2 regions of the Paenibacillus glycanilyticus genome follow, and region 1 is predicted to be linked to the other one. Evidence: riboswitches for the same ligand, from Rfam matches in the RefSeq annotation. Region 1 holds a riboswitch; the other holds the start of a gene.
The links. Region 1 has a riboswitch for thiamine pyrophosphate ahead of thiC (phosphomethylpyrimidine synthase ThiC). Riboswitches for the same ligand answer to the same signal wherever they lie in the genome.
Positions count from the first base shown of each region.

Region 2: another riboswitch for thiamine pyrophosphate. It lies ahead of ACR9FF_RS17435 (ABC transporter substrate-binding protein); the one in region 1 lies ahead of thiC (phosphomethylpyrimidine synthase ThiC).

Region 1 is NZ_CP195155.1:828,817-844,501, reverse strand. Features, by position in the region: gene ACR9FF_RS03920 (Gfo/Idh/MocA family protein) at 1-873, opposite strand, end outside; gene ACR9FF_RS03915 (Gfo/Idh/MocA family protein) at 893-1,870, opposite strand; gene ACR9FF_RS03910 (helix-turn-helix domain-containing protein) at 2,002-2,928, shown strand; gene ACR9FF_RS03905 (RDD family protein) at 2,935-3,348, opposite strand; gene ACR9FF_RS03900 (hypothetical protein) at 3,484-4,251, opposite strand; gene ACR9FF_RS03895 (GNAT family N-acetyltransferase) at 4,344-4,889, opposite strand; gene ACR9FF_RS03890 (OmpL47-type beta-barrel domain-containing protein) at 5,091-8,345, shown strand; gene ACR9FF_RS03885 (NAD(P)-dependent alcohol dehydrogenase) at 8,380-9,381, opposite strand; gene ACR9FF_RS03880 (hypothetical protein) at 9,414-9,854, opposite strand; gene ACR9FF_RS03875 (hypothetical protein) at 9,868-10,332, opposite strand; TPP riboswitch at 10,481-10,584, shown strand; gene thiC (phosphomethylpyrimidine synthase ThiC) at 10,893-12,656, shown strand; gene ACR9FF_RS03865 (IS256 family transposase) at 12,791-13,981, shown strand; gene ACR9FF_RS03860 (carbohydrate ABC transporter permease) at 14,386-15,264, opposite strand; gene ACR9FF_RS03855 (carbohydrate ABC transporter permease) at 15,432-15,685, opposite strand, start outside.
Region 2 is NZ_CP195155.1:3,753,400-3,769,084, forward strand. Features, by position in the region: gene fapR (transcription factor FapR) at 1-165, opposite strand, end outside; gene rpmF (50S ribosomal protein L32) at 344-517, opposite strand; gene ACR9FF_RS17370 (YceD family protein) at 555-1,079, opposite strand; gene ACR9FF_RS17375 (nucleotidyltransferase) at 1,241-2,488, shown strand; gene ACR9FF_RS17380 (S16 family serine protease) at 2,478-3,275, opposite strand; gene ACR9FF_RS17385 (nucleoside recognition domain-containing protein) at 3,406-4,638, shown strand; gene coaD (pantetheine-phosphate adenylyltransferase) at 4,639-5,151, opposite strand; gene rsmD (16S rRNA (guanine(966)-N(2))-methyltransferase RsmD) at 5,138-5,728, opposite strand; gene ACR9FF_RS17400 (hypothetical protein) at 6,086-6,616, shown strand; gene ACR9FF_RS17405 (L,D-transpeptidase) at 6,729-7,067, shown strand; gene ACR9FF_RS17410 (glucosaminidase domain-containing protein) at 7,091-7,876, opposite strand; gene ACR9FF_RS17415 (TatD family hydrolase) at 8,019-8,819, opposite strand; gene ACR9FF_RS17420 (ABC transporter ATP-binding protein) at 8,840-9,589, opposite strand; gene ACR9FF_RS17425 (ABC transporter permease) at 9,586-10,362, opposite strand; gene ACR9FF_RS17430 (thiamine-binding protein) at 10,352-10,654, opposite strand; gene ACR9FF_RS17435 (ABC transporter substrate-binding protein) at 10,689-11,723, opposite strand; TPP riboswitch at 11,871-11,984, opposite strand; gene ACR9FF_RS17440 (glycosyltransferase family 4 protein) at 12,184-13,497, shown strand; gene ACR9FF_RS17445 (GDP-mannose 4,6-dehydratase) at 13,555-14,508, opposite strand; gene ACR9FF_RS17450 (mannose-1-phosphate guanylyltransferase) at 14,505-15,557, opposite strand.

The DNA of each region.
Region 1 (15,685 bases):
CGACCCTACGAACGATTCGATCATCAGCCGATCCATGTCGTCGCCCCAATAGCTCCAGCTGCCTTTGCCGGCCAGATCGCTGTACACCTCATTCTTCTGGGCGAAGCCGTCGACAGAGATGCTGCCTTTCGTGCCGATGATTTCCATCGTTACGTCGCCCCAGGTCGGGAACGATTTCGGCCGGGACCAGCTCGTATCGATGACGGCGAAGGCGCCTCCGGCGAACTTCACGTGAACGAGGCCCGCGTCGTCGATTTTCGTTTCGCCGAACCGCGATGCCGCGTATCCGTAAACCTCCTTAACCTCGGAGCCAATCATCCAGTTGAGCAGATCCATCACATGAACCGTATGGTCAAGCAGCGCTCCGCCGCCCGACAGTGCTCTGTCGGTAAACCAGCCGCCGGGATTCGTCCCGTGGTTGGTTCCTTTGACGGCGACGATGTCGCCGATATCGCCGCGCTCGATCGCGGCTTTGGCGCCGGTCACGGCCGGCAGATAGCGGCACGGAAAAGCGGTCATCAGTTGGACGCCGTTATCCCGTGCGGCGGCGATCATCCGTTCCATTTCGCTGACGGAGATGCCAAGCGGCTTCTCGCACAGCACATGCTTCCGCGCCTCTGCCGCCGCGATCGCATGCCTGGCATGATGGACATTCTCCGAGCAGATGACGATGGCATCGGCGTCGGTAGCGAGCAGCTCCCGATAGTCGGCATAGTAAGGCAGGCCGGTGCGTTCGACGATCGAGGCTACGCGGCTCTGCGATTCGTCGGCGATGCCGACGATCTCGACCTCCGGCATAGCAGCCAGACTCGCCAAATAGCTGTATGCATGGCCGTGCGCGAAGCTGATCAGACCTACTTTCAGTTTTTTCACCGTTTACTCCTCCTTGCGATTATAATAAAACGACTTTTCCCGTCTGTATCGATTCCAGCGCGGCCAGCGCAATGCGGAGCGCCTCCCGCGCATCCTCCGCCGTAACAAGCGGCTCCGCGCCGTCCCGCACGCACGCCAGAAAATGCGCCAGCTCCCGGTCGTACGGACTCAGAACGCCCGGGCTTTGCGGAATTTCGGCGAACCGCCCATCCCGTTCGGCTTGGGCGCGGGTGCGGACATGCAGCGAGCCGGAAGCCGCGCTGTCCAGACGGATCAGTCCCGCGGAGCCGGAAATTTCGGCCGCATACCGGAACGGACCGGGGTCGCCCCAATGCGCTTCCAGGTTGGCTGCAGCCCCGTTTGCGAATTCCAGCGTCACCAGTGCGTAATCCGAGTCGTCCTTGCAGGCGTTCATGGCGTAGACCGATTTGACCTCTCCCCAGATCCACCTCATAAAATCGATGTCATGGATCATCATGTCGACGATAACGCCGCCGCTTTTCGCATGGTCCTTGAACCAGTCTCTCGCGATTCCGGGATGGCCGCCGACCCGCTTCGTATGGGCTACGCCGGGTTCGCCGATTTTCCCTTCTTTAATCTGCCTGCGTACCTGCTCGTATTCAGGAAAAAACCGGACGACATGTCCAACAAACAGCCGAACGCCGTTACGGCGGCATGCCTCGATGATCTCGTCTGTATCCTCCAGCGACAGCGCGACCGGCTTCTCGCAAATCACATGCTTGCCGGCTTCCGCCGCCTCCAGTACAGCTTGCTTGTGCAAATAGCTCGGCAGCGCGATGCTGATGACCTGCGGATCCGTCTCTTCCAGCATATCGGCGAAAGAGCAGAAGGCCCGCATTCCCGTCTTGCTGGCTAGCTCGCCGGCCAGTTCCGCATCGATGTCGCATACGCCGACTAACTCCGCATCCGCCATTCCGGCGAAGCTTTGCGCATGCACATGCCCCATGCCACCGCAGCCTAACACCGCTACTCTCATCTCGGACACTCTCCTTCTTTTATGGTATACTTCACATGAATGATCTTAGTACGAGGGTTTGCGGGCCACAATTACGATATTTGGGCCTTTTGTATCCAAATTGACTATGGCGCAAAGAAGGCGATCAACCGGTGAAAGACGTTCAGGTACATGCTCCGGAAAACGTTCAGGAACAATTTCAAGAGCCGATCCATTACCAGAACCAGCATCTCTGCATCAAAGCGTGGCAGTTCACGGACGAGTCGAAGCCCGGCCCGTCGAACAGGCGCTGGCATTATCACAAGGAGGTCGAGCTCATTCTGGTGCAGAATGGGTCCATGAATCTCCATACGCCCGGCCATTGCTATGCGCTTGACGCGGGGGATGTCGCCATCGTCGGCTCCTCCCAGCTCCATCTCAGCCAAAAGACGTCGGACGGGCCTCTGATCTATATCGTGCTGCATGTCGATCTGCAGCGTTATTTCGACCCGGCGATGATGATGTATTACCGGCACTTCTCTGAGCTCGTTCGCCCGCTCGAGGAGCTGAACTATATCTTTCGGGAAAACGCGGCAGCCAGGCTGGAGATGGCCGGCATCCTGACGGGCATACACGAGGAAATGATCGGCAAGCGGAAGGGATACGAAATCGCCGCAAGCATGCATATCAAGCATTTGCTGCTGACGCTGCTCCGCCACGACAGCCGCGGGCTGCTGCAGAGCTACGAATTCGTGGACGACACTGTCATGCGCCCCGTCCTCGACTATGTAAGCCGCCATTTGAACGAGCGCATCGACATGGACGAGGTAAGCCGGATCGCCCGGATGAATTACAGTTATTTCTCCAAATATTTCAAAAAAGCGGTTGGCGTTTCGTTCGTCGATTACGTAAACCGTCAGCGCATACTTAAAGCCGCGCATAGGCTTGTCGCAGAGCCCGCCAGCGTCTCCTCCATCGCCGCAAGCGTCGGCATCGAAAATATGGCGCATTTCTACGAGCTGTTCAAACGATATAACGGCTGCACGCCGAAGGAATATGCTCGGCGGCTGCTTCGGGGCGAAGCAAGGAGCGATGCGTAGACCGGCTCATTCAGGTAGCGCATTTCCATTTTCCGATTGCTTTTTATTGAGTTCAATTACCTTAGTTCTCATGATCAAATCGCCCAGCCTTCTCCCCTTAATCAGCAATAGGAAGAGTTCCACCGGCCACACAATCAGAGATATATTCCGGAGAAAAAGCCTCCATTTCCCTGGCGTGTTATCAGGATTAGAATAATCCCTTACACCTAACCCTACAATTCTTTTGCCGATGCTTCTGCCGCCTATAAGATCTCTATTAGAGATAACAAACAGCACTAGGAACAGAAGCGGATAAAATATTTCAAATGGCCGATTAGAGTTTTCTTCAGTCGAATTAATATTGATTAGGATACTAATTGGAACAAAAATAAACAGAACCAAGATGTAATCAATAAAAAAAGCCAGTAGTCTATTCTTCATTACTGCCCCTGCTTTCAACGTTAAGTTTTATAGTATTTCTAGAAAAATACGTTATAAATAAACTATATCCTCCTTTCAGCACAATAAGAAACGAAAACAAAAAGGCTGTCCCCTCTAACGGGAGACAGCCTTTGCTTATACCATGGAATTCGCGATTTTCAGCAAGTTTTCCGGTTTGTATTTAACCTTTAAATATTTCTTGTTACCGATTGCGAGCATATACTGCATCCCGTTCTTGTGAAACCTCAACTCATAGGCTAAGTTATTATTTACTCGATAGAGCGCCTTGGTTCCATCTTTCAGCGTGTAATATACATCATCGTTATCAAATTTGAACCGATCCAAATCTACGGTTACAGGAGCTGCTTTGACCTTGAGAAAACCGTTTATTTCATCGCTCCGATACAAAAGCTCAATCGAGCTGTCATCCTCGATAAAGCCATGAAATTCAGTAACTTTCCTGAAAGGCAGCTCGGTTAGGGTTAAAAGACTGCGCTTGAATTTGGTTTGATATTCTCTTATTAAGCGCGCCTCGTCTGCCAGCGGGTTGAAGCCCTCATATAATACGTGAATCTGGGTGATACGGCCGTAGTTAACGGACAATTCCCAAATATAAGCCAGTCGTTCGGTTTTTCGTTTCTCGTCATAGAAGCTCACCATAAGGATTTGCTCTCCGTTTATTGGCGAAGGCTCAAGCTTATAGCTTTGAGCGGAAACATGCTCCGGTATTTCGGGAATGCGTACGTAATCTTGATCGATAAAGCTTTGCGCTTTTTTATAGTCATTACGCGTAATGGCATTGGCGAATTCGGTTGCAGGGTCATTCTCTTTGGCAAAAGCATGCGTTCCGGCTAACGAAGTAAATCCAAGGATTATCACGATTGTCCATATCCGCTTTCTCAATAGCAAACACCTCATTGATGGAATACTTCTATTTATTCCCAAAATAAAGAGTTGAATGCGTTCTTGCTATCCACTGGTCAAGCGACCGAATGTTATCGGCCTTCCCATTCTTCGCGCAAAATCCCCATCCGAATGGAATCGTAGTACTCGCCATTATATAAGCGTACCTTGCGGATTCTTGCTTCCATCGTCATTCCAAGCTTCTCGGCGCAGCGGATCATTCGGTTATTGCCCGACCAGGTGGTGAGCCCGACTCGCACGAGCGGCATTGCCCCGAACAGATAGTTGATCCATAACGTTAAAGCCTCCGTTCCGTAACCCCCGCTCCAATGCTTCGGGCTGTAGATCGTAATGCCAAGCTCAAGCCACAGCGAAGGCCTATCCTCCCAATAGTAGGATACGACCCCGATAATCTGTCCTTCCGATTCCATAATGAGCATGGAAGGAACGTCATCGGCGGACAGCCGGACCTCCGTTTGGGTTTGGAAGGCTTCGAAATCTATTCGGTTATGAGGGAAATAAGGGGCGTCCCATTTTTTCCACTCCGGATTCTCTTCCCCGTATTTTAATTGCCACAGCCGGTACATATCTTCCGGTTCAATGGTTCTAAGCGCCAAGGTTTTGCCGTTGACACGCATGTTGTATTCCTCCTTTCAACCTTTCTTCAAGTATACGTTAATGGCTGTCCTAGTCCATGCGACCCCTTTTTACAATACCCTATCACACAATTCTGGAATAACGTGGTAAACTAAACGCCGGAAAGATACAAATAGCTGTTGGGAGGAATGGTTGTGGAGAGATTACTTCAAGTGAGACACAAATGGCTAAAGTTATTGCTGATGATGCTGCTGGTTGTGCCGGTTCAGTATCAATGGACAAGCAATAGCGCTCATGCGGAGGGACCATCGGATCCTGCCCCTTACATCAACGCTAAGGTCGTCAACGAGAATGCGGGCAAAAAGGTGTTGTTCGACAACACGCACGCGCAGACAGCGGGAGCTGCGGACTGGGTGATCGACGGCGGATTCTCGGATTTCGCCAACGGACTTGCCAACAATGGCTACTATGTCCAAGAGCTTCGCAAGTCTACCGCGTTTACGTATGACGATTTGAAAGGTTATGACGTATTCGTTATTGCCGAACCTAATATTCCGTTCAAAACCTCGGAGCAAGCGGCAATGGAGCAATATGTCGAAGGCGGCGGCAGCATCTTCTTCATCGGCGACCATTACAACGCAGACCGGAATAAAAACCGCTGGGACGGTTCGGAGTCCATCAACGGTTACCGCCGCGGCGCATGGGCGAATCCGGCTCAAGGCATGAGCACGGAAGAAGCCAATTCCTATGCGATGCAAAATGTCGCAAGCTCGGACTGGCTGGCCGATAACTTCGGCATCCGCTTCCGTTACAATGCGCTTGGCGACATTAACGCAACCAACATTGTGGCTCCAGACCAGGCGTTTGGCATTACGGAGGGCGTATCGGCCGTAGCGATGCATGCCGGCTCGACGCTTGCCATTATTGATCCGACGAAAGCAAAAGGCATTGTGTATCTGCCTCAAACAAACGAAGCTTGGGCAAGCGCGGTTGACCAAGGGGTATACAACGGCGGCGGCGCAGCGGAAGGTCCTTATGTAGCCGTATCCAAGCTTGGCGGCGGGAAAGCGGCTTTTATCGGAGACTCCTCCCCGGTTGAGGACGTATCGCCTAAATATTTGCGCGAAGATACGGGCGCGAAGAAAACCACTTACGACGGCTTCAAAGAAGTGAATGACGGCGTCTTGCTCGTTAACCTTATCGACTGGCTGTCGACGAAAGAAAGCTATACAAGCCTGAGTGAAGTAAACGGCTTGCAGCTCGACCAGCCTACCGCTATTCTTCCTTTCGAGACTCCAGCCTTGTCCACGGAACCGCAGCCTGAACCATGGTCAGCTCCAAATGCAGGCTACAAATGGTATGACCGTTCGACATTCAAGGCCGGTTCTTTCGGTGGCACAACGGCTGTCTCCAACCCGGCATACAGCTTTGTGCATCAGGCAACGCTGCCTAACAGCGGAACGCCGTTCCCGGTTCGCATCGTATTTAACAACCTGGCTCCTAATTCGACTATAAGCAATTATCAGATTGGCGTTTACTTAACGAGCGGCGGCACCCAAATCGCTCAGGTGCAAAATGCGGACGGAACTTGGCCAACGGCTTACGGCTACAGCGCGAATTTTAATGTTACGGCCGATGCCACAGGGCATGCTTATAAGGATTTAACCATTCGCTTAAAGGCCGGTTCCACCGGCGCGGCTAATCTTCGCCTTAGACAAAACAGCACGAACCTGCTGACGGAAGCCGTTAATCTTGGCAACGTAGCCGCTGAGCCCCTCCCGGGCGATGAAGGCGGAATTCCCGCCAAAATCACGATCGCGGAATCCCGTGCCAAAACCGTCGGCGCTACCGTTACGGTTGAAGGCGTAGTGACGACGGAGCCCGGTATTTTCGGCGGACAAGCCTTCTACCTGCAGGATCAGACGGGCGGTATTTACGTCTACCAGAATGCAGCCGGGTATCATGCGGGCGATGTAGTTAAAGTAACGGCAACTACCGCACTCTACAATACCGAGCTTGAGCTTGCAGATATTGTCGCCATCGAAAAAACGGGGACGGCAGCTTTACCGGCTCCAAGCCCGGCAACCGCCGTGGACAGCTCCAATCAAGGCCAGCTGCTGCAGCTGAAAGACGTCACGATTGCCAACATCATCTCCGCCACGCCATCCGGCTCCTTCGAGTTTGACGCTGTCGGCGATAATGGTACGGTTAATCATATCCGTGTTGACGGACGTACCGGCCTTACGCAAAGCAGCTTCCCTTATACCGTTGGTCAAAAGGTAACGATCACCGGCGTGTCCGCTATTTTCAAAGACTTATACCAGCTCAAGCCGCGCAGCCTCGCGGATTTCACGGTTGTACAGCCGGCGGATAACGAGCCGCCAACCGTTGAAGCTTCGCTGTCCGCTTCTCCTAATGCGGAAGGCTGGTTGAATCAGGATGTTCAAGTGACCGTCTCCGCTCAAGACAACTCGGAAGGTAAAGTAGATTCGTTTTACTCGTTAAACGATAACAGCTTTTCAGACTACACAACGCCTGTCACCTTATCTGCAGAAGGCAATCATACATTCTCTTATTACGCGGTTGATGCAGCAGGCAACAAAAGCAGCGTGTCTTCGGTTCATGTTCGATTGGACAAGACCGCTCCGGCAGCGGTATTAACGCAATCCGGCGGACAAGTGGCGGACGTTCTTGAGACGGCGACCCTTGTCTATGACCTTGCAAGCAGCGATACGCTTTCCGGCGTTGCTTCGGAGCAGCTGCTCTTGGACAATAGCGCGATTACAGACGGTTATTCGATCGAAGCTTCCAAGCTTGGTATCGGAAGCCACACGGTACAATATACGGTAACCGACAAAGCAGGCAATACGTCCACTGCAAGCTACACGTTCAAAGTGACAAGCAAGCCGCTTGCCGACGGCGCTCCGGGAACGCCGGTCTTATCCCATAACAACGGCTGGGATAACGGCCTTCAAGACGGAAGCTATACGGTAACGATGAACCTGTGGTGGGGCAATAACGGTTCCGAATACCGGCTGTACGAGAATGGCGTTCTGATCGATACCGTCGAATTGAAGGACGCTTCCCCTTCCGCCCAGTCCGTACAGACACAAATTACGGGCAAAGCTAACGGAACTTATACGTATACGGCGGAATTGATTAATGCTTATGGCAAAACAGCCAGCAGTACGCTGGTCGTTAAAGTAACCGACGCTTCCCCGGGCAAAGCCGTCCTGTCCCATGACAACTGGGATCAAGACGGAAGCTACAAAGTAACGATGAATCTGTGGTGGGGCACGAATGCTACCGAATACCGCTTATACGAAAACGGAATACTCATCGATACGCAATTGCTGAAGGATGCTACTCCCGCGGCGCAAACCGCCGTAACCGCCATTTCGGGCAAAACGCCCGGCGCCTACGAATACCGCTGCGAGCTTGTGAATGCGGCAGGCGTTACCGCGAGCGATACGATTACCGTTACCGTCGCGAAATAATGGGATAAAAAGATCGGCAAGAAACCCCATGCCTTTATGGCATGGGGTTTTCGCTTTTTATGCGGACAACGACTTTCCCTTTAAATTCCCCTTCCCCGAAGTACCGGAGAGCTTCGGCGGCATCCTGCAAGCCATACAGCCGATCAATGACGGGAGCAATATGGCCCGCTTCAGCAAGCGACCTCCATACCTGCTGATCCGCATGATTAGGCTTATGAACCAGAATAGTCATGTTCTTCTTCTCAAACCTGCGGATCAGCGGTGCGGCTAGCAGCGTCTGGAGAAGACGAGGCATTAAGCCGCCTATCATAACGTATGTACCGCCTTTCTTAAGCGCGCGCTTCACCTCGAAGACGGAACGGGTTCCCACTACATCCAGGATAAGATCGTATTGCCGCCCATTTGCGGTAAAGTCCTCTTTCTTGTAATCCAGCACATGGTCCGCTCCAAGGGACAGCAGCATGTCCCGCTTGCCCGCACGGTCAACGGCGGTTACCTCCGCCTCGTGCAGCTTGGCATATTGGATGGCAAACGTACCTACACCGCCCCCCGCCCCATTGATGAGCACTTTCTGGCCCTTCTGCAAATTCCCTTTATCGCGCATTCCCTGCAGGGCAAGCACGGCCGCTTGCGGAATCGCTGCCGCTTGCTCGAAGCTCAGCCTTTTCGGCATTGGAGTTAATGCCTCCTCGCCCGCGCATACGTATTCGGCAAATCCGCCCCAGCCGCAGCCGGACAGATCGCCGAACACCTCATCGCCAGGACGGAACCGCGTGGCGGAGGCGCCAACGGCAATTATTTTCCCGGCAATATCCGCACCAAGAATCGGATACCGCGGCTTGCGGAATCCGCCAATGCGGGTTATGTACGGTTTGCCGCGGAGCAGATCCCAATCCCATGAATTGACCGAAGCAGCATGAACCTCGATCAGCACTTCATGCTCTTTCGGCACGGGGACATCCACTTCTTTGAGCTCGAGAACCTCCGGAGAACCGTAAGCCTTATAGACCAGCGCTTTCATCTTGCGAACACTCATGTCCGTCCTCCTCCAAATAGGAGATATATGAGCTACAGCTTATCGATCGCTCTGCTAATCTGCTTGATTAACAGCGGATTATCCTTGTTGTAAGACCAATAGTTGACGATCAGATTCTTCTTGCGTATGACATTCGGGTACAAATCATTCATCTTGATCGGAGTAGGCGTTCCGTCTAAACTCTCCACACGGATACGTTCCTTTTCCGAAGAAAATACATAGGCAAAAACAAACTCACGATGGGCCATATCTGCTGCAGGCAGAGTTAATTCAAAGGTTACGGGTTCAACTCCGTTGATATTAACCGGAGTGGATGCCAGCTGTTTAACCTCATCGGACGATAACTCGCGAACTTCAAGGCCTTGCTTCTGAAGAGCTTTGCTCACGCCATCGGCATTTAAGGCTCCCTTGCCCGCGCAACCAGACAGCATTAGGACAAGCGCAATCAACAAGATACCAGTTAATTTTCTCATTTCATTTACCTCTCTATATCCATCTAAAAAAGAACCCGTAATCGACGTTTACGTTATTCCGCTTCGCCCAGTCGGCGATATCCGCGAAGCCTTGTTCCTCTTCGTTCACATATCTGAAGCACATACGGACAGGAACCGTTCTCGCGCCACGAGGCTTAATCCCGATAATCGGATGAACCGAGTCCCGCCTGATCATGATGACCTTAATCTGCTCAGGCGTAATCGCAGCTCCGTTAAGCAAAAGCGCATCCCCCTGCAGGCAGAGATCAATCGGTTTCTGTAATGCCCGGTACAGGGACCAGAGCAATACGGCAGCGCAGAAGCAAAAAAACACTATGGCCGGAACGTACAGGACCGCATCATCGTCTTTTCCCCGCAGCGTACTAACAAGAAAGAGTGAACACAGCACCGTCATCGCAAAAATGTTCTTCAGGCCCGAAGGGTTTCTGACCGCATGCTTGCATGGCTGATTGTCCAATTCATCCAACCTCCCCTGATCAAGTACGAGATTGTATATTACTATTCAATAAACGGTCAAATCATCCTGCCTATCAGCCCTAAAATGAAAGATTCCGCTTGAACGGCAGCTTGACAGCTTCCTTTTTCGAGTGTACTCTTTTGACAAGGAATTCCACTAGGGGCGCCCGCAAGGGCTGAGATAAGGCTTAGCCTTGGTCCCTTTGAACCTGATCTGGGTTATGCCAGCGTAGGAAAGTGGTCTTGTGCGCGTCAGCCATATGCGATGGAAACGGATGCTATTGTCATCCGTCCGTTTCGATTTGCACGGATTTCGACACCTCAAGCCGCTCCCGACGGGGCGGCTTTTTTTGTTGCCGGCGAATCGTCCGGCCGCATCGAAAGCTGCCTTTGGGGAGCGACCCGGGGTTGCGGGCTTTGCCCTTCCGGGGTGAGCTCTGCCTATTCGCCCGTGTCTAATTAACGGCTGCTGAAGCTTATGCCGCGTACAGTCTCATTACCCTAAACAACGGCCTCCTAGCGGACATTCCGAACCTATCGAATGCTCTTAGGAGGTTTTTTATGCCGATTTTATCGACGCCGCTGCCGGGCAGCCGCAAAACGTATGTGAGAGGATCGAGGGAAGATATTCGTGTTCCGATGCGCGAAATCGTATTATCCGAAAGTCGGGGAAAAGACGGACTGCCGCAGCCAAACGAGCCCGTACGGGTGTATGACTCAAGCGGCCCGTACACGGATGAGTCCTACGAGGCCGATGTACGCAAAGGTCTCCCTATCCTACGCAGTAAGTGGATCAGCGATCGCGGCCACGCCGAAGCTTACGACGGCCGGGTAATTAAGCCGGAAGATAACGGATTTTCAAACGAGGAACGAGCAAAGAAGAATGGCGCGGAAATTTTCCCGGGCCTGACTCACCGGCCTCTACGGGCAAAGCCGGGAAAAAACGTCACGCAGCTTCACTATGCCCGCAAAGGCATCATTACTCCGGAAATGGAGTTTATTGCGATTCGGGAAGGGGTTGATCCGGAACTGGTCCGTTCGGAAGTGGCCCGCGGGCGCGCGGTTATACCAGCCAATATCAACCATCCCGAACTCGAGCCGATGATCATCGGGAGCCGTTTCCATGTAAAGATTAACGCGAACATCGGCAATTCGGCCGTTACCTCCTCTATCGAAGAGGAAGTCGAGAAAATGACGTGGGCGACCCGCTGGGGAGCGGATACGATCATGGATTTGTCCACGGGCAAAAACATCCATACCACACGCGAATGGATTATCCGCAACTCCCCCGTTCCCGTTGGTACCGTCCCCATTTACCAGGCGCTTGAAAAAGTAAACGGAAAAGCGGAAGACCTGAGCTGGGAAGTATTTCGCGATACGTTAATCGAACAGGCTGAACAAGGCGTCGATTATTTCACTATTCATGCCGGCGTGCTGCTGCGTTACATTCCGCTTACGGCCAAACGCGTCACAGGTATCGTTTCCAGGGGCGGCTCCATCATGGCTGCCTGGTGTCTTGCTCACCATAAGGAAAACTTCCTCTACACCCATTTTGAAGAAATATGCGAGATTATGAAAGCCTACGACGTGTCGTTTTCGCTTGGAGACGGCCTGCGTCCAGGCTCCATTGCAGACGCCAACGATGAAGCTCAGTTCGCGGAGCTGAGGACGCTTGGAGAGCTGACGGATATCGCTTGGAAGCATGATGTTCAGGTCATGATTGAAGGTCCGGGTCATGTCCCCATGCATCTAATCAAAGAAAACGTCGACCTTCAAATGGAGATCTGCAAGGAAGCGCCGTTTTATACCCTAGGGCCGCTTACCACGGACATCGCACCGGGCTACGACCATATCACATCGGCGATTGGAGCAGCGATGATCGGTTGGTTCGGAACGGCAATGTTATGCTATGTAACGCCTAAAGAGCATCTGGGCCTTCCAAATAAAGAAGACGTTAAAGACGGTGTCATCGCCTACAAAATAGCAGCGCACGCCGCCGACCTTGCCAAAGGACATCCCTTGGCGAAACTCCGGGACGACGCTTTGTCGAAGGCAAGGTTCGAGTTCCGATGGCGCGATCAGTTCCATTTGTCCCTCGATCCCGAACGGGCGATCGCTTACCATGACGAGACGCTGCCCGCCGAGGCGGCGAAAACAGCTCACTTCTGCTCGATGTGCGGACCAAAGTTCTGCAGCATGCGGATAACGCAGGACATTCGGGAATACGCGGAAGCGCGAGGATTGAATAACGAAGAGGCTTTCGAGGCCGGAATGAAAGAACAGGCGGATTCGTTCAAAATATCCGGAAGCAAGCTATACGGCTGAACTAAGACGGTGCGTTTCGAGAGCCATTCGATGACGTAAAATAGTCTGTGTACCAAGATCTGGAGTCTTTCCAGAACGCAAAAAAGTAGGGTATCCTCGGGATTGCGACATCACCAAGAGGAGGACCCTACTCGATGACTAATATACCCGAAAATGCCTTTCATAATCTACTTGAAAATACTGTTACTAAGCTGCTCCAAGAAAAGCTTGAACTGCTCCTTCAAGAAGAAATTAAGAATTACATGACCATTGAAAAACCGACTTCATCCAATAGCCGAAACGGACATTACAAGCGTTCGTTCCAGACGCGCTATGGCACCATTAACGCACTTCGGGTTCCACGTGACCGTAAAGGGACCTTCCAGACGCAACTTTTCGAGCCATACCAACGCAGAGAAGGATGGTTAGAGGAGGCCATTATTCACATGTACAAAGGTGGTATGAGTACGCGCGAGGTGGCTAAGTTCATCGAAAGTATGTTTGGCACACACTACTCTCCAACAACGGTCAGTAACATTACACAAACGGTTATGGAGGACATTGAAGAGTGGCAAACACGCCCCCTGGAGAAACGCTACTCCGTCCTCTACTTGGATGGTCTCTACGTCAAACTCAAACGTAACACGGTAAGCAGCGAAGCCGTGTACTTAGTGATGGGAATTGATGAGAAAGGAATTCGTCAAATCCTCGGCTTCTACGTTGGCGGTCACGAAAGCTCAAACGGTTGGCGCGAGGTACTCAAAGACCTTAAGAAGCGTGGTGCCACAGATGTATTGCTCGGCGTATTTGATGGCCTACCTGGTCTGGAAGACGCTTTTCGTGAGATCTACCCAATGGCTGATGTTCAGCATTGTGTCGTCCACAAAGTCCGTGCTACTTTCCCAAAAATCCGTATGGCGGATAAGACGGCGTTTCTGAGCGACCTGAAACAAGTCTACACCGCTATGGATAGGGATGTTGCCCTGGCTGTGTTTGACGGCTTCAAAAGTACATGGAGCAAGCGGTATCCAAAGGAAGTGAAGTCGTGGGAAGAGCAGCTTCCAACTTTGCTTACATTCTACAAGTACCCGTCATTAGTCCGAAATGCGATCTACACGACGAATCCGATCGAGCGCATGAACAAAGAACTGCGAAAGCGGCTAAAACCAATGAACAGCCTAACTAACATTGAAGCTGCAGAGAAGATTATTTACTTACAAGCCATTGATTACAACGAGAATTGGTGTGGTAGAGCCGTTCGTGGTTTTAGTGATCCTGGTACCAGAGCTGCGTTTGAAGCCATGTACAGTGAGCGTTACGCAAACAATTCATTTAAAGAAGAATGAGTTCCCGCGCCTTCGCTTGGGCTTTGCCCTCTAGAAGGTCAACAGCTAAATATTCATTTCCATCGTCCCGATGGAAATCCCTACTACACAAACTTCTTGACGCTACCAGCCATTCGAGGCGATAGGGTAACAGTAGGGCTACTACGTTGGATTTCGTACAGTGTATCGGGCTATTTTTGACTGTTTACTGGATCTACATTGGAGTCTCTACAGGATAATCCGCTCATTTGGACGATTCTTGCTCATTCTGGCCCCTTATACTGGAGTGAATCCAACGTAGCCTCCGTGTTCTTCCTTTCCCCCTGATTTCAATGGAGTAAATCCAACGTATGAGGAGGAAAAAGCTGAGGCTGTACCAAGGTCATTAAAAATGACGATGGCACAGCCTCGTTTGAATTATTTAATTACCCTTTAACCGAGCCGGCCGCGATACCTTCTACGATCCGGTCGCTGAGGAACAGGAACGTGATAAGGATAGGCAGGATGCTGATCATCAGCGTGGCGCCGATTGCGCCCCAGTCAGTAGTGTACTGGCCGATAAAGTTCTGTACGCCAACGGTCAGCGTTTTGAACTTGTCCGAGCTGATAAACGTGTTGACGAATATAAATTCGTTCCAGTTATAGATCATGTTGATAATGCCCGTTGTAGCCAGCACGGAGCTGGTCATCGGGAACACGATGCTGAAGAATACCTTATGAATGCTGGCCCCGTCAATGATGGCCGCCTCCTCGACTTCCTTCGGCAGAGCGACATAAAAGCCAAGCAGAATCATAATCGTGATCGGCATGTTAAACGCGACATAAGACAGAATGAGTGACAAAGGATTATCAATCAGATGCGCCTTGTTGAACATGCTGAACAGCGGAATCAGCGTCGAGTGAACCGGAATCATCATCGCGACCATAAAGAGGCCTAGGACAAGCGAGCTGAGCTTCCATTTCATGCGGGTAATCGCAAACGTCACCAGGCTGCCAAGCACAATCGTCGCGGCCGTTGCCGCTACCGTAATCCATACGCTGTTCAGGAAATACGTATCGATATTGCCCGCATTCCACACTTTGCTGTAGTTATTCCAATGCGGAGGCGACGGCAAAGCAAACGGCGATAGATTAAAAACTTCCTGGTTGTTTTTCAAAGAGAAGAACAAAAGCCAGATGAGCGGGTAAACCTGGAACACCGCTACGGCGATGAGAACAATGTACAGTACAGCGTAGCCGACCTTCATTCCTATTCTCGAACCGGATTTCGCTTCTCCGCCCAGTTTCATAGTTGTCGATGACATGAAGCGTACCTCCTGAAAAGAATTGTCACACCAGCAGCCTAAACAAGGCTGCCAGTGATGATTCTTACTTCGTAAGCATGAGCCTAAAGAATTGTCACACAAACAGCCTGGAATGGCTGCTTGTGATGATTCTTACCTCGTAAGCATGAGCTTAAAGAATTTATTACTTAGGAATACTGGATCGTGTCTTTGCTGGCTGTTGCCTTGCGGATGATCCATGTTGCTACCAGACAGATAATAAGCAGGAAGAAGCCAACCGCGCTGCCGTAACCGAAGTCGTAAGCTTTAAAAGCTTTATGGTACATGTACGACGCCATTACCTCACTGGAGCCGTTCGGCCCGCCGTCCGTCATGACATAGATCAAGTCGAAGTATTTCAGGGAACCTACAACCGCCAAGACAACCGTTACTTTCACAACTT
Region 2 (15,685 bases), 2.9 Mb from region 1:
CATCAGCTTCATCCGCTCGCGCAGCTCGGGAATACCCAGTTCCATCCGGTCAAGCCTTATGGTCTGAATGCTGACCTTCAAATGCCTGGTCAGCTCCCGGTCCGTCATAAACGGATTTTCGTCAATTAATTGTGCGAGCAGCTGATGCCGCTGTCGCTTAGGCATTCGTTCGATCTTCGGCACCACCTTAACAGTATTGTGACCCTTGTCTGATTTTACTCGAATAATGGCTGATATTATAACCTGGTACTAAATAAGTATATAAAAAAAAGAGTATGTAAGCAACGGACACAAAAAAATAGCACCTCATCGTAATGAAGTGCTATTGTGGGAAACCCCGAGATTATTGGGAAATAATCTCTTTCGTTTTGTAATATCCGCACACTTTGCATACGTGGTGGCCAAGTTTCAGCTCTCCACATTGCTCGCATTTTACCATACCTGGTACCGCCAGTTTGAAATGCGTACGACGTTTGTCGCGGCGAGTTTTGGATGTTCTTCTTTGAGGTACTGCCATGTTTCCCACCTCCTTCACAGAATCAATGAATCACGCTTTATTGTTCGTCTTTGAATAAATCCTTGAGCACTGCCATGCGAGGGTCAATTTTCTCGGTTGAGCAGCCGCATTTTTGTTCATTTAAGTTCTGTCCGCAATTTTGGCACAGTCCTTTGCAATCGTTACTGCATAACGGAGCGAACGGCATGAACAGCTGAAGCACTTCTTCCACATAAGGCTTCAAATCCAGCCTGTCCCCTGCTACGGCAATAACGTCGTTGTCCTCGTCCTCTTCCTTTTCTTCCTCGTCCTGCTCGGACGCCGGCTTGAATTGGTCGGACACAGGGATTACCGTATGAAGCTTCACCGGGTCAAGACAACGAGAGCAAGCGAGTTCCCAATCAATGGACAATTCGCCTTCGACCGTAATCGAGCCTTCATTGCCCGTTACCTGAAGCGACACATGGAGCGGACCGTGACTGATGACATCCGATCTGTCTTTGAATAACGCGGACACATCGAGATTCTCATCAATCTTTGCCTTAATGCCTTTGGACATCGTTTCTTGTACATGAAACTGCATGTGATCACCCCAAACAAACAAAAATTATTATATCTATCATCGAGCGGTTTTGTCAACATTTTCACACTGTTTTTCATCTTTTGCCGCGTTATTTCGTGAATATAACGATATCCCTGTGCTATGATGGGACATATATCCATCTGAAATAAGGAGATGTCAGATTGCGAACGGTAGGACTAATTGTTGAGTATAACCCATTTCACAACGGTCATCAATATCATTTGCGCGAATCGGTCAAAATAGCAAAAGCCGACGCTGTCGTTGCCGTCATGAGCGGACATTTTTTGCAGCGCGGAGAACCGGCCGTCATGGATAAATGGGCCAGGACGGAAGCGGCGCTGCGAGGCGGCTGCGATCTGGTGCTGGAGCTGCCCGTCGCCTACGCTACGCAAGCAGCGGAGTGGTTCGCATACGGAGCGGTCTCCACACTGGAAGCGACAGGGGTCGTCGACGCCTTCTGCTTCGGTACGGAAAGCGGGGAGCTTGAGGTGCTGCATGAGGCAGCCAAGCTTGTCGCCCACGAGCCGCCAGCCTTTCAAAGTCTGCTTCGGGAAGCTATGGAGAACGGGAGCAGTTATCCTAGCGCATACAGCTCGGCGATTGCTTCTTACCTTGCTTCGATCGGGCGATCGGATGCGGCGGATTTCCCTTTTGCCCAGCCCAATCATACGCTAGGTCTTCATTATTTAATCGCGCTGGAACGGATCGGCGGGCGGATGCTGCCCTACACGATACGCCGGGAGAAATCCGAATACGGGCAAACGACGGTTACCGACAGCGCCATCGCCAGCGCTACCGCGATCCGCAAGCTGCTGCTGGAAGGCGGCGAGCTTGAAGCAAGCAAGCCGCTCGTGCCTGCCGGTACTTTTGCCGTGATGCAGAAGGAATGGTCTTCCGGCAGAAGCCCTGTAAGCTGGGCCAACTTCGTCCAGCAGCTGCTGCATGCCGTTGTCACCCACACGCCGGAACAGCTTGCCGGCTACCGCGAAATGACGGAAGGTCTCGAACATAGGCTCCTTCAAGCGCTGCCGAAGCTCAACCATACCGGATTTGAGCCGCTTATTGATGCGCTTAAGACGAAGCGTTACACCCGGACCAAGCTGCAGCGCTCCCTGCTTTCTATTCTGCTCCGCCATAAAAAAGAAGATTTCACTGCGGAGAAGCTAGCTGCCGGCGTCCAATATATCCGCGTGCTTGGATTCACGAGCAAGGGACAGCAGCTTCTGCGCCGCATGAAGAAGGAAGCGAAGCTCCCCGTCCTGCTAAGCGCCGCCAGAGCTCCAATCGAATCCGGATACCTGGAGCTCGATACGCAAGCTTCGGCCGTCTATATGCTGGCCCAGCCCGGACATGAGTCGGCGGCGGCGATGTACCGCGATTTTACGGACAGGCCGATCATTATCGGGTAAGACCCGCTTCATCCTGTATTGCCGCTATAGCAGAGCCCAGCGAGGTGACGGGGATAACCTTCATCTCGCTGCGAAGCTCCTTCGCTTTCGCCGCAGCCTCCTCATAGTTATCCTTCGGAGCAAGGAACAGCTCTGCCCCCGCTCGATCCGCCGTAACCACTTTCAAGGCAATTCCGCCGATTGATCCAACGTTCCCGTCTTTGTCGATCGTTCCTGTTCCCGCAATTCTGAACCCCCGGGTAAAATCCTCATCCAATAGGAGATTAAGTGACTGCAGCGCAAACATCAGACCGGCAGACGGTCCGCCAACGTCACTGGCTGAAATCGTGATTTTCCGGCTTTCATCGTCAGGCTGCAGCCCTTCAGGCGATACTTTGTAAGGAATATCCGCATAGCGGTAGGCAGCTTCAACGGCGCTATTCTGCGAATTAAGCATGTCTTTGGACATCCGCGCCAAATAATCCTTCTCCGACAGCCCATTCGTGACCGAGTTCTTGCTTAGAATTTGAAAGTCTTTGTTCCATATAGCTTGAATCGCCTGCCAATACTTCGCATCGGTTAATTTAACGGTTGTAACCAAAAAAACGCCGCTTTTGTCCGTTCCAGCATTAGTCTGCTGGATTCCTGTACCGTTACTGCTTTGAACGAACGGCGCCGTCTCGAACGTTAGCCCAGGCTCATAGACAACCAGCGGTGTCGGAGCATAAACTACGATCCACAGCATTACGGCGATCATAAAGATCCCTGCCGCCTGCCTCGCGTTACCGCTCAGCCTAAACTTGCCCATAGAACTAACTCCCTCCCTTCCTCAAGGGTCTGGTCTATCCCGCCCTAGACGCGCGTACAATGGAACAGACCCCGGTTCGTCCAAGCCTCTTGCGTAATCGATGATCCTAATTCCAATGGAGTTGATAGATATGGCACGAACGATTCTGTACGCGGCAATCTCGATTCTGATGGTTGCTGCCATCATACGTCAGCCGGATGAAGCGTTCCAAGCATCCCTTCAGGGACTGACCATTTGGTGGAACATCGTATTTCCCGGTCTGCTGCCCTTCCTCGTCTTGTTTGAGCTGATAGCCGCATTTGGCCTTATACACGGAATCGGCGCTCTTCTTTGTCCTCTGATGCGAGGCTTGTTCAAGCTGCCCGGCGAAGCTGCGCTGCCCTTGCTCTTTGGGTGGTTGTCCGGACATCAGGCAGGCGCCGAAGCGACGGCTGCTCTTCGCCGCGATCAGCTGGTAACGAGACGCGAAGGGCAAAGACTGCTGGCTTTATCCCATATGCCCAACCCGCTATTTATGATTGTCGTTATTGGGGCGGGCTTCCTGCATCGGCCGGAGCTTGGCTTATTTATCGCTCTTATGGTCTGGCTCTCCGCCCTCTGTACGGCCGGATGGATTTCGCTGTTCAGCCGGCGGAGGTCTGCGTCGCATCACCTTAATGCCCCTCAAGCGGCCGTTGCACCGAGAGGCTTGATGGAACATGTAGCGGACGCTATTACGACAAGCCGCGACCGTGACGGCCGCAGCTTTGGCAAGGTACTTGGCGATGCGGTCTCTTCCGGCGTTCAAAAACTGCTAGTTGTTGGCGGCTTTATGATTTTTGCGGCCGTAGCAGCCCGGCTGGCGTTACCGCTCATTCAATTCGCGCTGCCAAGCGGTATTGCCGAATTGGTGCTGCCCGCTTTACTCGAGAGTCATATCGGTGCTTACGGGGCAGCCGTATGGCAAGGCTCCGGCATTACTACCGCAATAAGCGCCGCCGCGGTTGCGGCTATTCTGGCCTGGAGCGGCTTAAGCGCGCTGCTCCAATCCGGCTATGCCATCACCGGCACGGATTTGAAGCTGCTGCCGCTCATTGGCGTCAGACTGCTGCATGCGCTGCATGCCGCTGGGCTAGCCTTGCTGCTATGGAAGCCGGCGCAGGCTGTCCTTACGATATTGCCAAGCCGGCTGACCGGCGCTACGGCAGCCATGCTGCAGGACGGCGCTCACTGGCAGCGCCCTTCCAACGCATACGAGGCCGTCACCGCAGTAGGCCTCCCGTCGCTCTGGCCGTATGCGCTGACGGCCGTCGCCGTTCTTGCTATTATGCTGCTGTTGATGCGCGCAGCCGCGCCGCGCGTACCTGGCCTCAAGAAACGCTAGTTAGCCGTTTGACTGCCTCGCTTTATATTTCTCTACGAGACGAGTCTCGATCGGAGCCGGAACTAGCTCATGAACCGGTCCCCCAAACATCGCGATTTCCTTCACAATGCTGGAGCTGAGATACGAATATTTCGGATTCGTCATCATGAAGATCGTCTCGATCTCTTCATCCAGCAACTGATTCGTCGAGGCAAGCGTAAGTTCGTACTCGAAGTCCGTCACCGATCGGATGCCGCGGACGATAACGCTGGCTTTGCGCGATTTCATGAACCGTACGAGCAAATCCCGGAAGCTGTCAATCGACACATTCGGAATGTCGCGCGTTATTTCGCGAAGCATCTCTTTCCGCTCGTCAAGCGTAAACATCGGACTTTTGCTTGTATTATTAAGCACCGCCACGATGACGTGGTCGAATTGCTTGGCCGAACGGCGGATAATATCGAGATGTCCCAATGTCGGAGGATCGAAGCTCCCCGGATAGACCGCTACTCGTCCGTTCTCATTCATCTGCATGGCTTGTTCCTCCATCTGCGCTGCCGGGCGAATAACGGTAGATCGTAACTGCCGTATCGCCATATTTTTGTTTTCTCAGCAAAATAAAATGCTCCATCTCGTCCGGATACTCATGCCCGGCATCATGCTCCACCACAATAGTCGCGCCATCCTCCAGCAGCGACCGCTGCGCCAGATCGGCCATCAGCTCGTCCATATGGGTCAAGCGGTAAGGCGGGTCGAGGAAGACGATAGAGAACGCGATTCCCCGCTTCTCCAGCAGCTTCAGCGCACGCTCCGCGTCGTTGCGGTATATTTCCGCATGCCGTCCCATTCCTGCCGCTTCGGTATTTAATTTAATGATATCAATGCTTATTTTTTCCCGGTCGATAAAGATCGTCCGCTCGATGCCTCTGCTCCAAGCTTCAATACCGAGCCCGCCGGTGCCTGCGAATAAATCGAGTGCCAGTCCACCGTCGAAAAACGGTCCAATCATGCTGAATATCGCTTCCTTCACCTTGTCGGTCGTCGGACGGGTATTCATGCCTGGAACCGCCTTCAGCGTGCGGCCTTTTGCCGCTCCCGCAATGACTCTCACTGCTTATTGCTCCCTTCCTCTACTGTCGATGCCTATAGTACCACACTTTCCCTTGGATTATAAAGGCACCCGGAGAGGAGGAACGAGGGCCTCAATATTTTTTTTGGCGTAATATGTATAATCGCCCACAAACCGGACAAGATAAAATCATCGGCGTCGGAAGATGCCGTAGACAACCGCGGAGAAGACTTACGTTTCCCCATAAGCTCTTCGTCCGGTTTCTCCTCTCCCATGAAAGGACGCTCAGAAATGAGCGTCCGATTTTTTTGTAAACAGGCCATTTCCCCACTGCTAATTCCGGTCATTTTGGTATATAGTTACAGTACCACTTTTAATAGACGGGAGGTTTACGGCCCTATGAACCAGATCGGCAGCTATATTATTCCCTTACTCGTTATTCTGTTTGTTGTGTACCGGCGCTTGAAGCGTTCGTTAGGTTTTCAGCCTTTCAAGCCGAGCAGGCTGAAAATGCGCATCGGTATCTTCAGTATCATTGGCATTCTGCTGCTGGCCTCCGGCTTCCCGCATCCTGCGATCTATATTTCCGATGCCATCGGTATCGCCTGCGGCGCGGTAATTGCTTATTATGCCATCAAGCACAGCCGTTTCGAACAGCGCGAGGATACGTTGTTTTACCGGACGCATGTCGGCATCGAGACTTTGGTTGTCCTGCTGTTTATCGGAAGAATCGCCTTCCGGATCATCGAGATGTTCGGCACCGGAGGCGCCACTGCCATGAATCCGGCGCTAAACAACGAAACGGCGCAGATGCAGCAGTATACGAATGATCCGCTGACCGCGGCAACTTTCTTCCTGCTTGTAGCTTATTATATCGGCTATTATACGTTTATCCTTCGCAAGAGCGACGAGAAAGCGGCTGTATCCTAAAAGCGTTCCCCTTCGGGACGCTTTTTTTTCATTGTCCTCTAAAACCGTAACCTTGCGGCTTGTCAGGAATATCATGGCATAAGCAAAAAAATGATGGCGAGGAGACTGCAGCATGGCCGTTTACCGCATAATCGTCGATTTGTCGGACCGGATGCTTCATCTGCTTGACGGAAATGTTGTCGTGAACTCTTATCCCGTTGGCATAGGCAAGATGGTTACCCAGACACCTTCGGGAGAATACAAAATTATTAATAAACAGGAAAATCCCGGCGGACCCTTTGGCGTGTTGTGGATGGGATTGTCCAAACCGCATTACGGCATTCACGGCACGAACGACCCTTCCTCGATCGGAAGAATGGTATCGCATGGCTGCATCCGGATGTACAACGAGGATGTGCTGGCTTTGTCCAATCTTGTGCCGGTTGGAACCCGGGTTACGATTCGCCCCTGAATGCAGGGAAAAGCGGCAGTCTCTTAAGGGAGATCTGCCGCTTTCAAAGTGACGGTCTGGGTTGCCTGCTCCCAAACGGCTTTGCGGTTTAATGATGCCGCCAAGTCTCTTACCGTTACATAACCTGTGGAAATATCGAGCCGGGAATCAAGCGGATGGCCGTTAACCGTCACCTTGCCCGCGGTCCAGCCAATAGCGGCACCAAGCGTTTCCCCAAGTGCCCGGGCAGCAACCCAGGTTGTTCCTCCTTCCAAGTATCCGACCGTGGCAACAAAACCGTCTACCAGAATGGGAACCGTCTGCGAGGAACGGAACATCGTTGTCGATGATGCGGAAGCAAAGGCCGTATCATACTGCTTCAAGGAATATTGGTTTATGAGGGTAGCCAGCTTACTAGGATAAGCAGGATCCGTCGCATAACCGCTCACGTACAGCATCGTGGCCTGTTGTTCGGGCGTTACGGCTGCACGGACGCGGACGTAGCGGGGAGTGGCAAACAGCAGATCCTGATCCTTCATGAAATGATACACGCTGTTATAAGCGCGGAACGACGAATTCATGCTGATCAATGTTCCGTCAACCACTTCCCAGGTTCCTTTCACCACCGCTTCGCCATGCCAATAAGCATTGGGAGCGCCCGATCCGACCTTAATGCCTCCTAGATTGTACCAAGGATGAATGACCCCGCCGGTCTCGAGCATACACTGCGCCAGCCGCAAGGATGGAAAAATCGATGAGCCTTCGCGTCTGACCTGCAGAACAGTCGGGACAAGCGCTGCAATAAATTGCGATCTTGTGAGATTCGCCATTTATCCTCCTCCTTTCCAGTCAAAAACTTATACAAGCTCCTCTCAGTGTATGGGGCTTTGATCCGATTCGTAACGGTGACTGCCGCCGAGGTAACAAAAAAACTCCGTTATGCCCATATTCGGACTAACGGAGTTGCTGTGCTTACAAACTATAAAATTCACGCGTATTTAAAAGCAGCCGTTCCCGCACTTCCTGCTCCGGAAGCTGCTTGATCGCGGCGATATGCGCGCAAACGTCATGAACCATTTGAGGCACGGTCCTACGGCCCTCGTAAGGCCCTTCAAAAGGCCACGGTCCGTCCGTCTCCACCATGATTCGCTCCAAGGGATACTGCTGTACCAGCGTCCTGATCTCCTGCTCGTAGGCCACGTCCGGCGTCACCGAAATCATATAGCCGAGCGAGATCATTCGCTTAATCGTCGCTTCGTCTCCCTTAAACCAGTGGAAATGGACCTTCTTTACCTGATGCCGCTCCATGATATCGCAAGCTTTGAATCCATCCTCATATACCGCATGCAAAATAATCGGACGGCCCAGTTCCGCGGCAAGCGCGGCAAATCGATCAAGCAAATCGAGATAAGGAGCCTCGTCAAAAGGTCTCCCTTCCTCGGCTGCAGAGGTCCGGGAATAATAAGGCAAGCCAACCTCGCCAATGGCGAACGCTGCGCCGGCTGCATGCTTCGCCTTAATCCATGCAAACAGCTCATCTTGTTCCCATGCCGCAGGAACCGGCTGTTCGGGATGATAACCGTATGCGGGAAACACCCGTCCCGGGAACGACTCGGCGAGCGCGGCGTTTGTCTTGCAGGAATCCAAATGCATCGACACCGCTACAACCACTTCGATTCCCTCTTCAAAAGCCTGCTCGAGCAAAGCTTGCCGATCCGCTTCCTCATAGGAATCAAGATGAATATGCGCGTCAATTGCGTTTTTCCGCTCCATGATGATCAGCCCCCTTACGCCTATTGAAGCAGCTCGTGAATCTGCTGCTTCAGATCGTTAAACAACGGTTCCCGCCATAATTGCGGGGAACGGGGTCTTGCGAAGGGTACGATGATCTCTTCCAGAATCACTGCCGGCGCTGACGACAAGACAAGGATCCTGTCAGACAGCAGCAATGCTTCCTCGATGCTATGCGTAACAAGGAGAACCGACCGTTTGTTCTGCTCCCAGATGGACATTAGCCACTGCTGCATCTGCTGTCTCGTCAACGCGTCAAGCGCGCCAAACGGCTCGTCAAGCAGCATTAAAGTCTGGGGAGACAGCAGCGCACGCAGGAAGGATACGCGCTGCTGCATCCCGCCGGATAACACATGGGGATAGGAATCGGCGTACTCCGCGAGACCGATGCGATCCAGCCATTCACGCGCCTGACGCCCCGCTTCCTTACGCTCCATGCCTGCGATCCCAAGCGCAAGCTCAATATTAGCCGACACCGAACGCCAAGGCATCAGGGAGGCCTGCTGAGGCATATACGATATATGCCCCCGGCTGCCGGTTACTTGCTTGCCGTCAATCCAGATTTCACCGCCAGTTGGTTGCTCCAATCCGCCAATGAGCTGGAACAACGTTGTTTTTCCGCTTCCGGAGGGTCCGACAATGGAGACGAATTCGTTCTCGGCAACGGTGAGCGATAAGCCGCTCAGGACGTTTTTCCGGCCAGCATCAAAGCTTTTGCGGATCTCTTTTAGTTCTAGCGCTGGAGCTGTCATGCTCTTCCCCCTCCTTTCGCCGGACGCCACCGGATGACAAACCTTTCGACGAGAGCGACGAGTCCAAATAAAGCAAGGCTCAGCGCCACGATTAGAAAGACCGAAGCAAATACCCTTGCCGGCTCATAACCTTTGGATGAGAGAATCATATAATGGCCTAATCCCTTGTCAGCTCCAAGCCATTCCGCAACAACGGCGCTTAGAACGGCATACGATGCGGCGATTTTGAGACCCGAGAATAAGTGCGTAACGGCATTGGGCAATTCGAGCCGCGTAAACAGCTGCCAGTCCCCCGCTCCAATCATCCGCATGTAATTGCGAAGGGTCGGATCCGTGTCCTTAAAGCCATTCAGCATGGCCACGGATACCGGGAAGAAACATACGATCCAGACGAGAATAAGCTTGGGCAGAACGCCGTAACCGAGCCAAATCGTAAGAATCGGGCCAATCGCGATGACCGGCACGTTTTGCGTGACGACAAGCAGCGGATAGACCGCCCTCCGGACAAAAGGAATAAGGTGCAGAATTGCGGCAAGAATGATCCCGGCTGCCGCGCCCCCGCCGAATCCGACAAGCGCCAGCTCCACCGTTGCCCAGGCATTGTCCATTAGGCGCGGCCAGACGTCAACCATTTCTTTTACGATAGTAGTCGGCGAAGGCAGCTGCCACTCGGGCACAACGCCGCTATCAACCGAGAGCTGCCAAGCGGCAAGGATAAGGATGACGAGCAGCAGAGAAGGCCAGACCGCATGATACCAGCCTTTATTGCCCATCCGGATATTTCTCCAACAACCGGCCCATGGAAGCCCCGTTAGCCGGATTGAAATAGACCTTTACCTGCGAGATAACGGACGGACAGCCCATCTCGGTCATGGCTTCATTCATGGATTGCACGATTTCGAACAATTGCGGGAGTTCGCCCTCCATCGTTGTCTCCAGAGGCGCTACCTGGTAAGGGACACCCGATGCCTTAATAATCTCGATTGCGCGGTCTACAAACGGAATAACGCTTTCCCCGTTTGGCGTTGTTGGCAGAATTTGAATACTTACAAGCGCATTGGCCATCATCGTCAGCTCCTCTTAATCCTATTGTTTTATCCTAAGCTTTCGGGAGGAAATCGTTCGTGAACGCTTTATCCGCCTCCAGCTCCTTCTCCAGCAGCTTGTGATCGAACATCCACTGGGAATAGTTCACCCATACTTCCTTCTTCTGCACGCCCCACTGCGAAGCGTCATCCGTATATTTCGGGCTAAGCCACTTCTGGCTTGCGCGAACGAGGTCCGCATTCAGATCCGGCTCTGCCTTAATCAGCACTTCCGCCGCATCCTCCGGATGGTCAATCGCGAATTGGTATCCCTTAGCGGCGCCTGCAACAAACGCTTTAACAATCTCCGGTTTCTCGGCGATCATTTTCTCGCTAGTTTCAAGAAGCGGCGTGTAGTAATCCAGCTTGTCGCTGTAATCGGTCAAGTAAACCATATTCAGCTTCTCGCCGCGCAGCTCGGCTTCCACGCCCGTCCAGGCATAGTAGATCCAGGCAAAATCAATGTCGCGCTTCACCGCCGTGAAGAAATCCGTATCGCCGATGCTAAGCATCTTCACTTTGGTTACGTCCGCGTTCTCTTCCTGCATCAGAGAGCCGATTACCGCTTCTTCTACCGGCGCTCCCCAACCTCCGTAGGTTTTGCCTTCAAACTTTTTCGGAGAGTCGATTCCTTTGGATGCCGGCGAAGCGAAGCCCGAAGTATTATGCTGAATCACGGCAGCAACGGATACAAGCGGTACACCTGCGATTCGCGCCATGGTGAGCGACTCTTGGTAGCCGACGCCAAACTCGGCTCCGCCGGAAGCTACCATTTTATCCGCGCCGTCCTGGCCAGGCTGAATAATTTCGACGTCAAGGCCTTGCTCCTTGAAATAACCTTTATCCCGTGCCACGTACAATCCGGTATGATTCGTGTTAGGCGTCCAATCCAGTACGACCTTTACTTTGGTCAACGGCTTGTCCGCTCCGTTACCGGCTGACTCGTTCCCCGTATTCTTGTTGTTGTTCGAGCCGCATGCGGCCAGCAGCACAACTACCGCCAGCATGGCTGCAACAATCGCGAACCTTCTCTTTGCACCTGATCTCATCTTTCTGTCTCTCCCTCTCTCTACTTGACTATGACGTTTGCTATTATGGCCGGACTACCTTCTGAAAATAAAAAAAGCCCTCCGATTTCCGGAGAGCCATACATTTCGTCAGCTTTATTACAGGTCCGCCCGCTCCATAATATAACGGGCAACCTAAATAACAAATTCCTACGCTGGCATTATCCAGATCAGGTATAAGGGTCGGAATTTTCTTCGGAATTCCCTCTCAGCTAGCCTCAACCAGCTCCCCGGTGCTATTCACTTACGTCAATAAACCTCATTATACCCTTTCTGCCCGAAAAAGCCAGCTTCCTTTTAAATAAGTCATCTATTCAAGGTTCAAGGTTAGACATAAGCCGATTTTTACGCTTGGTGGGTTGTTGTCCTTATAGCCGCGTGACCGGGATGAATAGTATGTAGTCGAGTGCATATCCGCTAATATCGAGAGGATTGAACCGGGGTGAAAAGACGACACAAGAGAGGCAAGAAGCCGAAACGGTCAAACGCATCGAGGTCTAGAAGACGCAAATCAGGAGGCCGTAGCCGATCATACGGCAGACGAACCGCTAAGCGTCAAGCAAAGCGAAAACAACGCCGGCTCTCCAATAAGCGCAGCGCCGGGCGGCCCGCCGCGGAGAAGGCAACGCTTCAATCCGACGGCTCAACCCGGGAACCAGGCGTAAATATTATCGGTTTTGTTCATGCCGAGATGGGGATCGGGGAATCCTCGCGGCTAGCGGCAAAAGCGATTGATTCGGCGGCCATTCCGTTTGGCCTCCTTAATTTCCCGCTTGCCGTAGCCTCGAGAATGTCGGATTACAGCTGGTCGCATAAGCTGCTGGATAAAGCCCGGTACAACACCAATATTTTTCATATGAATGCCGACTTTATGCGTCCTGCCCGCGAGCATTTCGGAAACGAATTGTTCAACAGCCGTTACAACATCGGGTATTGGCATTGGGAGCTGCCGGAGTTTCCGGAAGAGCATGTGGAAGGCTTCAGCCATGTCAACGAGGTGTGGGTGTGCAGCAAATTTGTTGCCGAGTCCGTCTCCAAACGGGCATCCGTTCCCGTTGTTACGATTCCTCACTGCATCCAAGTACAAGTCGCGCCGAATATTAACCGCTCTTCCTTCGGGCTGCCGGAGAACCGGTTTCTGTTCCTAATGATGTACGACGTTCAGAGCTCAACCTTGCGCAAAAATCCCCGGGCGGTAATTGAAGCCTTCAAGCTAGCGTTTGACAAAAACGATCAGCGCGTTGGACTTGTCCTTAAGGTAAATAATGCGGACTTCAGGCCAAATGAGCTTGTCGAGCTGAAGAAGCTGATTGCCGAACGGAGTAATATGCATTTAATTGACAGAGTGCTGTCAAGGCACGAAGTAAACGCCCTGCTGCAGTGCACGGACAGCTATGTTTCCCTTCACCGTGCCGAGGGATTTGGTCTTGGTCTCGCGGAAGCGATGTATTTAGGCAAACCGGTCATAGCAACGAACTGGTCCGGCAACACGGAGTTTATGAATGCTTCAAATTCCTGTCCGGTTTCCTACCAGCTCGTTAACATCGGGCAGGACTGGGGGCCGTACAAGAGCCATCAGATCTGGGCAGAGCCTAATATCCGTCATGCCGCGGAATACATGCAGCGCCTCCTAACCGATGCTCGCTGGCGGGAATCCATTGCGGCAAGCGGCATGAGGACGATTCATAACGATTTCTCTCCTGCCGTGATTGGCCAACGGATCAAGAACCGGTTAATAGAGCTGCGTCAGATTTAAAACAATGAAAGGCCTGCCCGATAGCGAGATTGCTCTCCCCTACCGGGTCAGGCCTTATTAAGCCAGCTCATTGCGCCAATAATTCAATAAATCCTTCATGGTCTGCTCGAACGGAATTTCCGGCTTCCATCCGGTCTGCTCGTAAAACTTGCTATAATCCCCTACAAGCACCTTAACATCGGATGGCCGAAGTCTTGTTTTGTCTTCCTCTATCGTAATATCGACGGTACTATAGCTAAGGAGGATTCGAATCACCTCGCGGATCTCATGGCACTGACCGGATGCGATATTATAGATTTCTCCGGCCTCGCAATTGTCCATCGCCATCCGGTAAGCTCTAACCACATCGCGCACATCCGTGAAATCCCGTTTGGCGTCCACATTCCCCACATACAGAACCGGCGGCTTTAAGCCCTTCTCGATCTCCGCGATTTGCTTCGCGAAATTTGAACTCACGAACTGTTCGCCTCTGCGGGGACCATGATGATTAAAGGTCCGCGTTCTGATAATGTGCTGTCCATAGGTTTTGAAATATTGGTAGCCCAAGTAGTCCTGGGCGATTTTACTCACAGCGTACGGACTTATTGGGCGGAGCGGATTGGTCTCCTTGACCGGCACTTCGTCTTCTTCCACATGCCCGTATTCCTCGCTGGAGCAGGCAATCAGCACTTTGGAGGCTAACCCAAGCTTTCTTACCGCTTCCAGAAGATGAACCTGCCCTACAATATTGTTCGTCATGGTCTCGGCAGGCGATTCCCATGACAGCGGTACAAAGCTTTGCGCCGCCAAATGAAAGATCAGGTCCGGCCGAATGTCCGCCATCATACGCTCAACCGCCTGAGCATCCATCAGCTCGCACTCATACAGGCACATATCCGGCAGCAGATGGCGAATATGGCGCAGCGAACTGTGACTCCTCATGGTTCCTGTCACTTCAATCCCCTCGCCGAGCAGATGCTCGGCAAGATGACTGCCTACAAAACCGGTTATTCCTGTAATCAGTGCTTTCATCCCTGCCGGCCTTCTTGATCCGCAGTAAGCGCGGCGATCGCATGCTTCACATTTTGTTCGTCCGATTTCCGGCAGATAAGGAGGCCTTCTTCAGTCGATACAATAATCAAATCCTCAATACCAATCGCAACAACCTGCTGCTGTTCCGAATAAATAATCGTGTTGCGCGTCGCAAACGGGAAGATTTGCCCCAGCAGCAAGTTTCCGTCGCCATCCGTATTAAATATTCTCTCAAGCGAGGTCCAGGTTCCAACATCGTCCCAAATAAATTCGATAGGGATCGTATAGAGACGTTCCAGCTTTTCTACCAGGGCATAATCGATAGAAAGCTTCTGCAAACGGGCATACGACTGCCTGAACTCTTCATCCTTTTGGTCAAAAATAGACCACATCCCCGGCTGATACTTCATCATGTAACCGGCGATCGTAGACGGCTTCCATATAAATATACCGCTATTCCAATACATATTCGGAAGCTCTATCAGCTTCTCGGCTTTTTCCTTGGTTGGCTTCTCGATAAAAGCTTTGACCTCTTTGATGCGTTCCCCAAACTTATCCGCATGCTCTTCGGTTTCTATCGTCTCAATATAACCGTAACCCGTTTCGGCTCTTGTGGGGACTATGCCAAGCGTGACGACAACGCCATCCGTCTTGGCCGCCTGTTCCGCCGCGCGAAGAGCATCCATCAATTCGTCCGTATCCGGAATGTATTGATCGGAAGGTGCCGTTACGAGCACGTCGTCCAGCTCCTGCTTCAGGAAATAACTGGCCGTCAATGCGATGCAAGGTGCGGTATCTCTCTGATCGGGTTCTATAATGATACGATTGTTTCCCAGCTCGGGAAGCTGTTCCTTCACGATCGGCAAATAGTTTTCGCTTACGGCGACATACACGTTTTCTTCGGGCAGACAGGAACGGAATCGCGCGTAGGTTTGCTGCAGCATCGTTGCCTCTTCCGAAGCCAACGTCAGAAACTGCTTCGGCTTGGCAACCGTGCTTCTTGGCCAAAACCGCGTTCCTTTACCTCCTGCCATTATCACAGCAATCATTGCTTTTCACCTCTAAACGGCAAATCTTCTACTATTAAAACCTCTCTTCTAGTCAAGCCGGAGCTCCTTCCTTAACCGGTGCCGGATTGATAACTTGCATACCTACAACTTATGCTTTAATAGAGAAA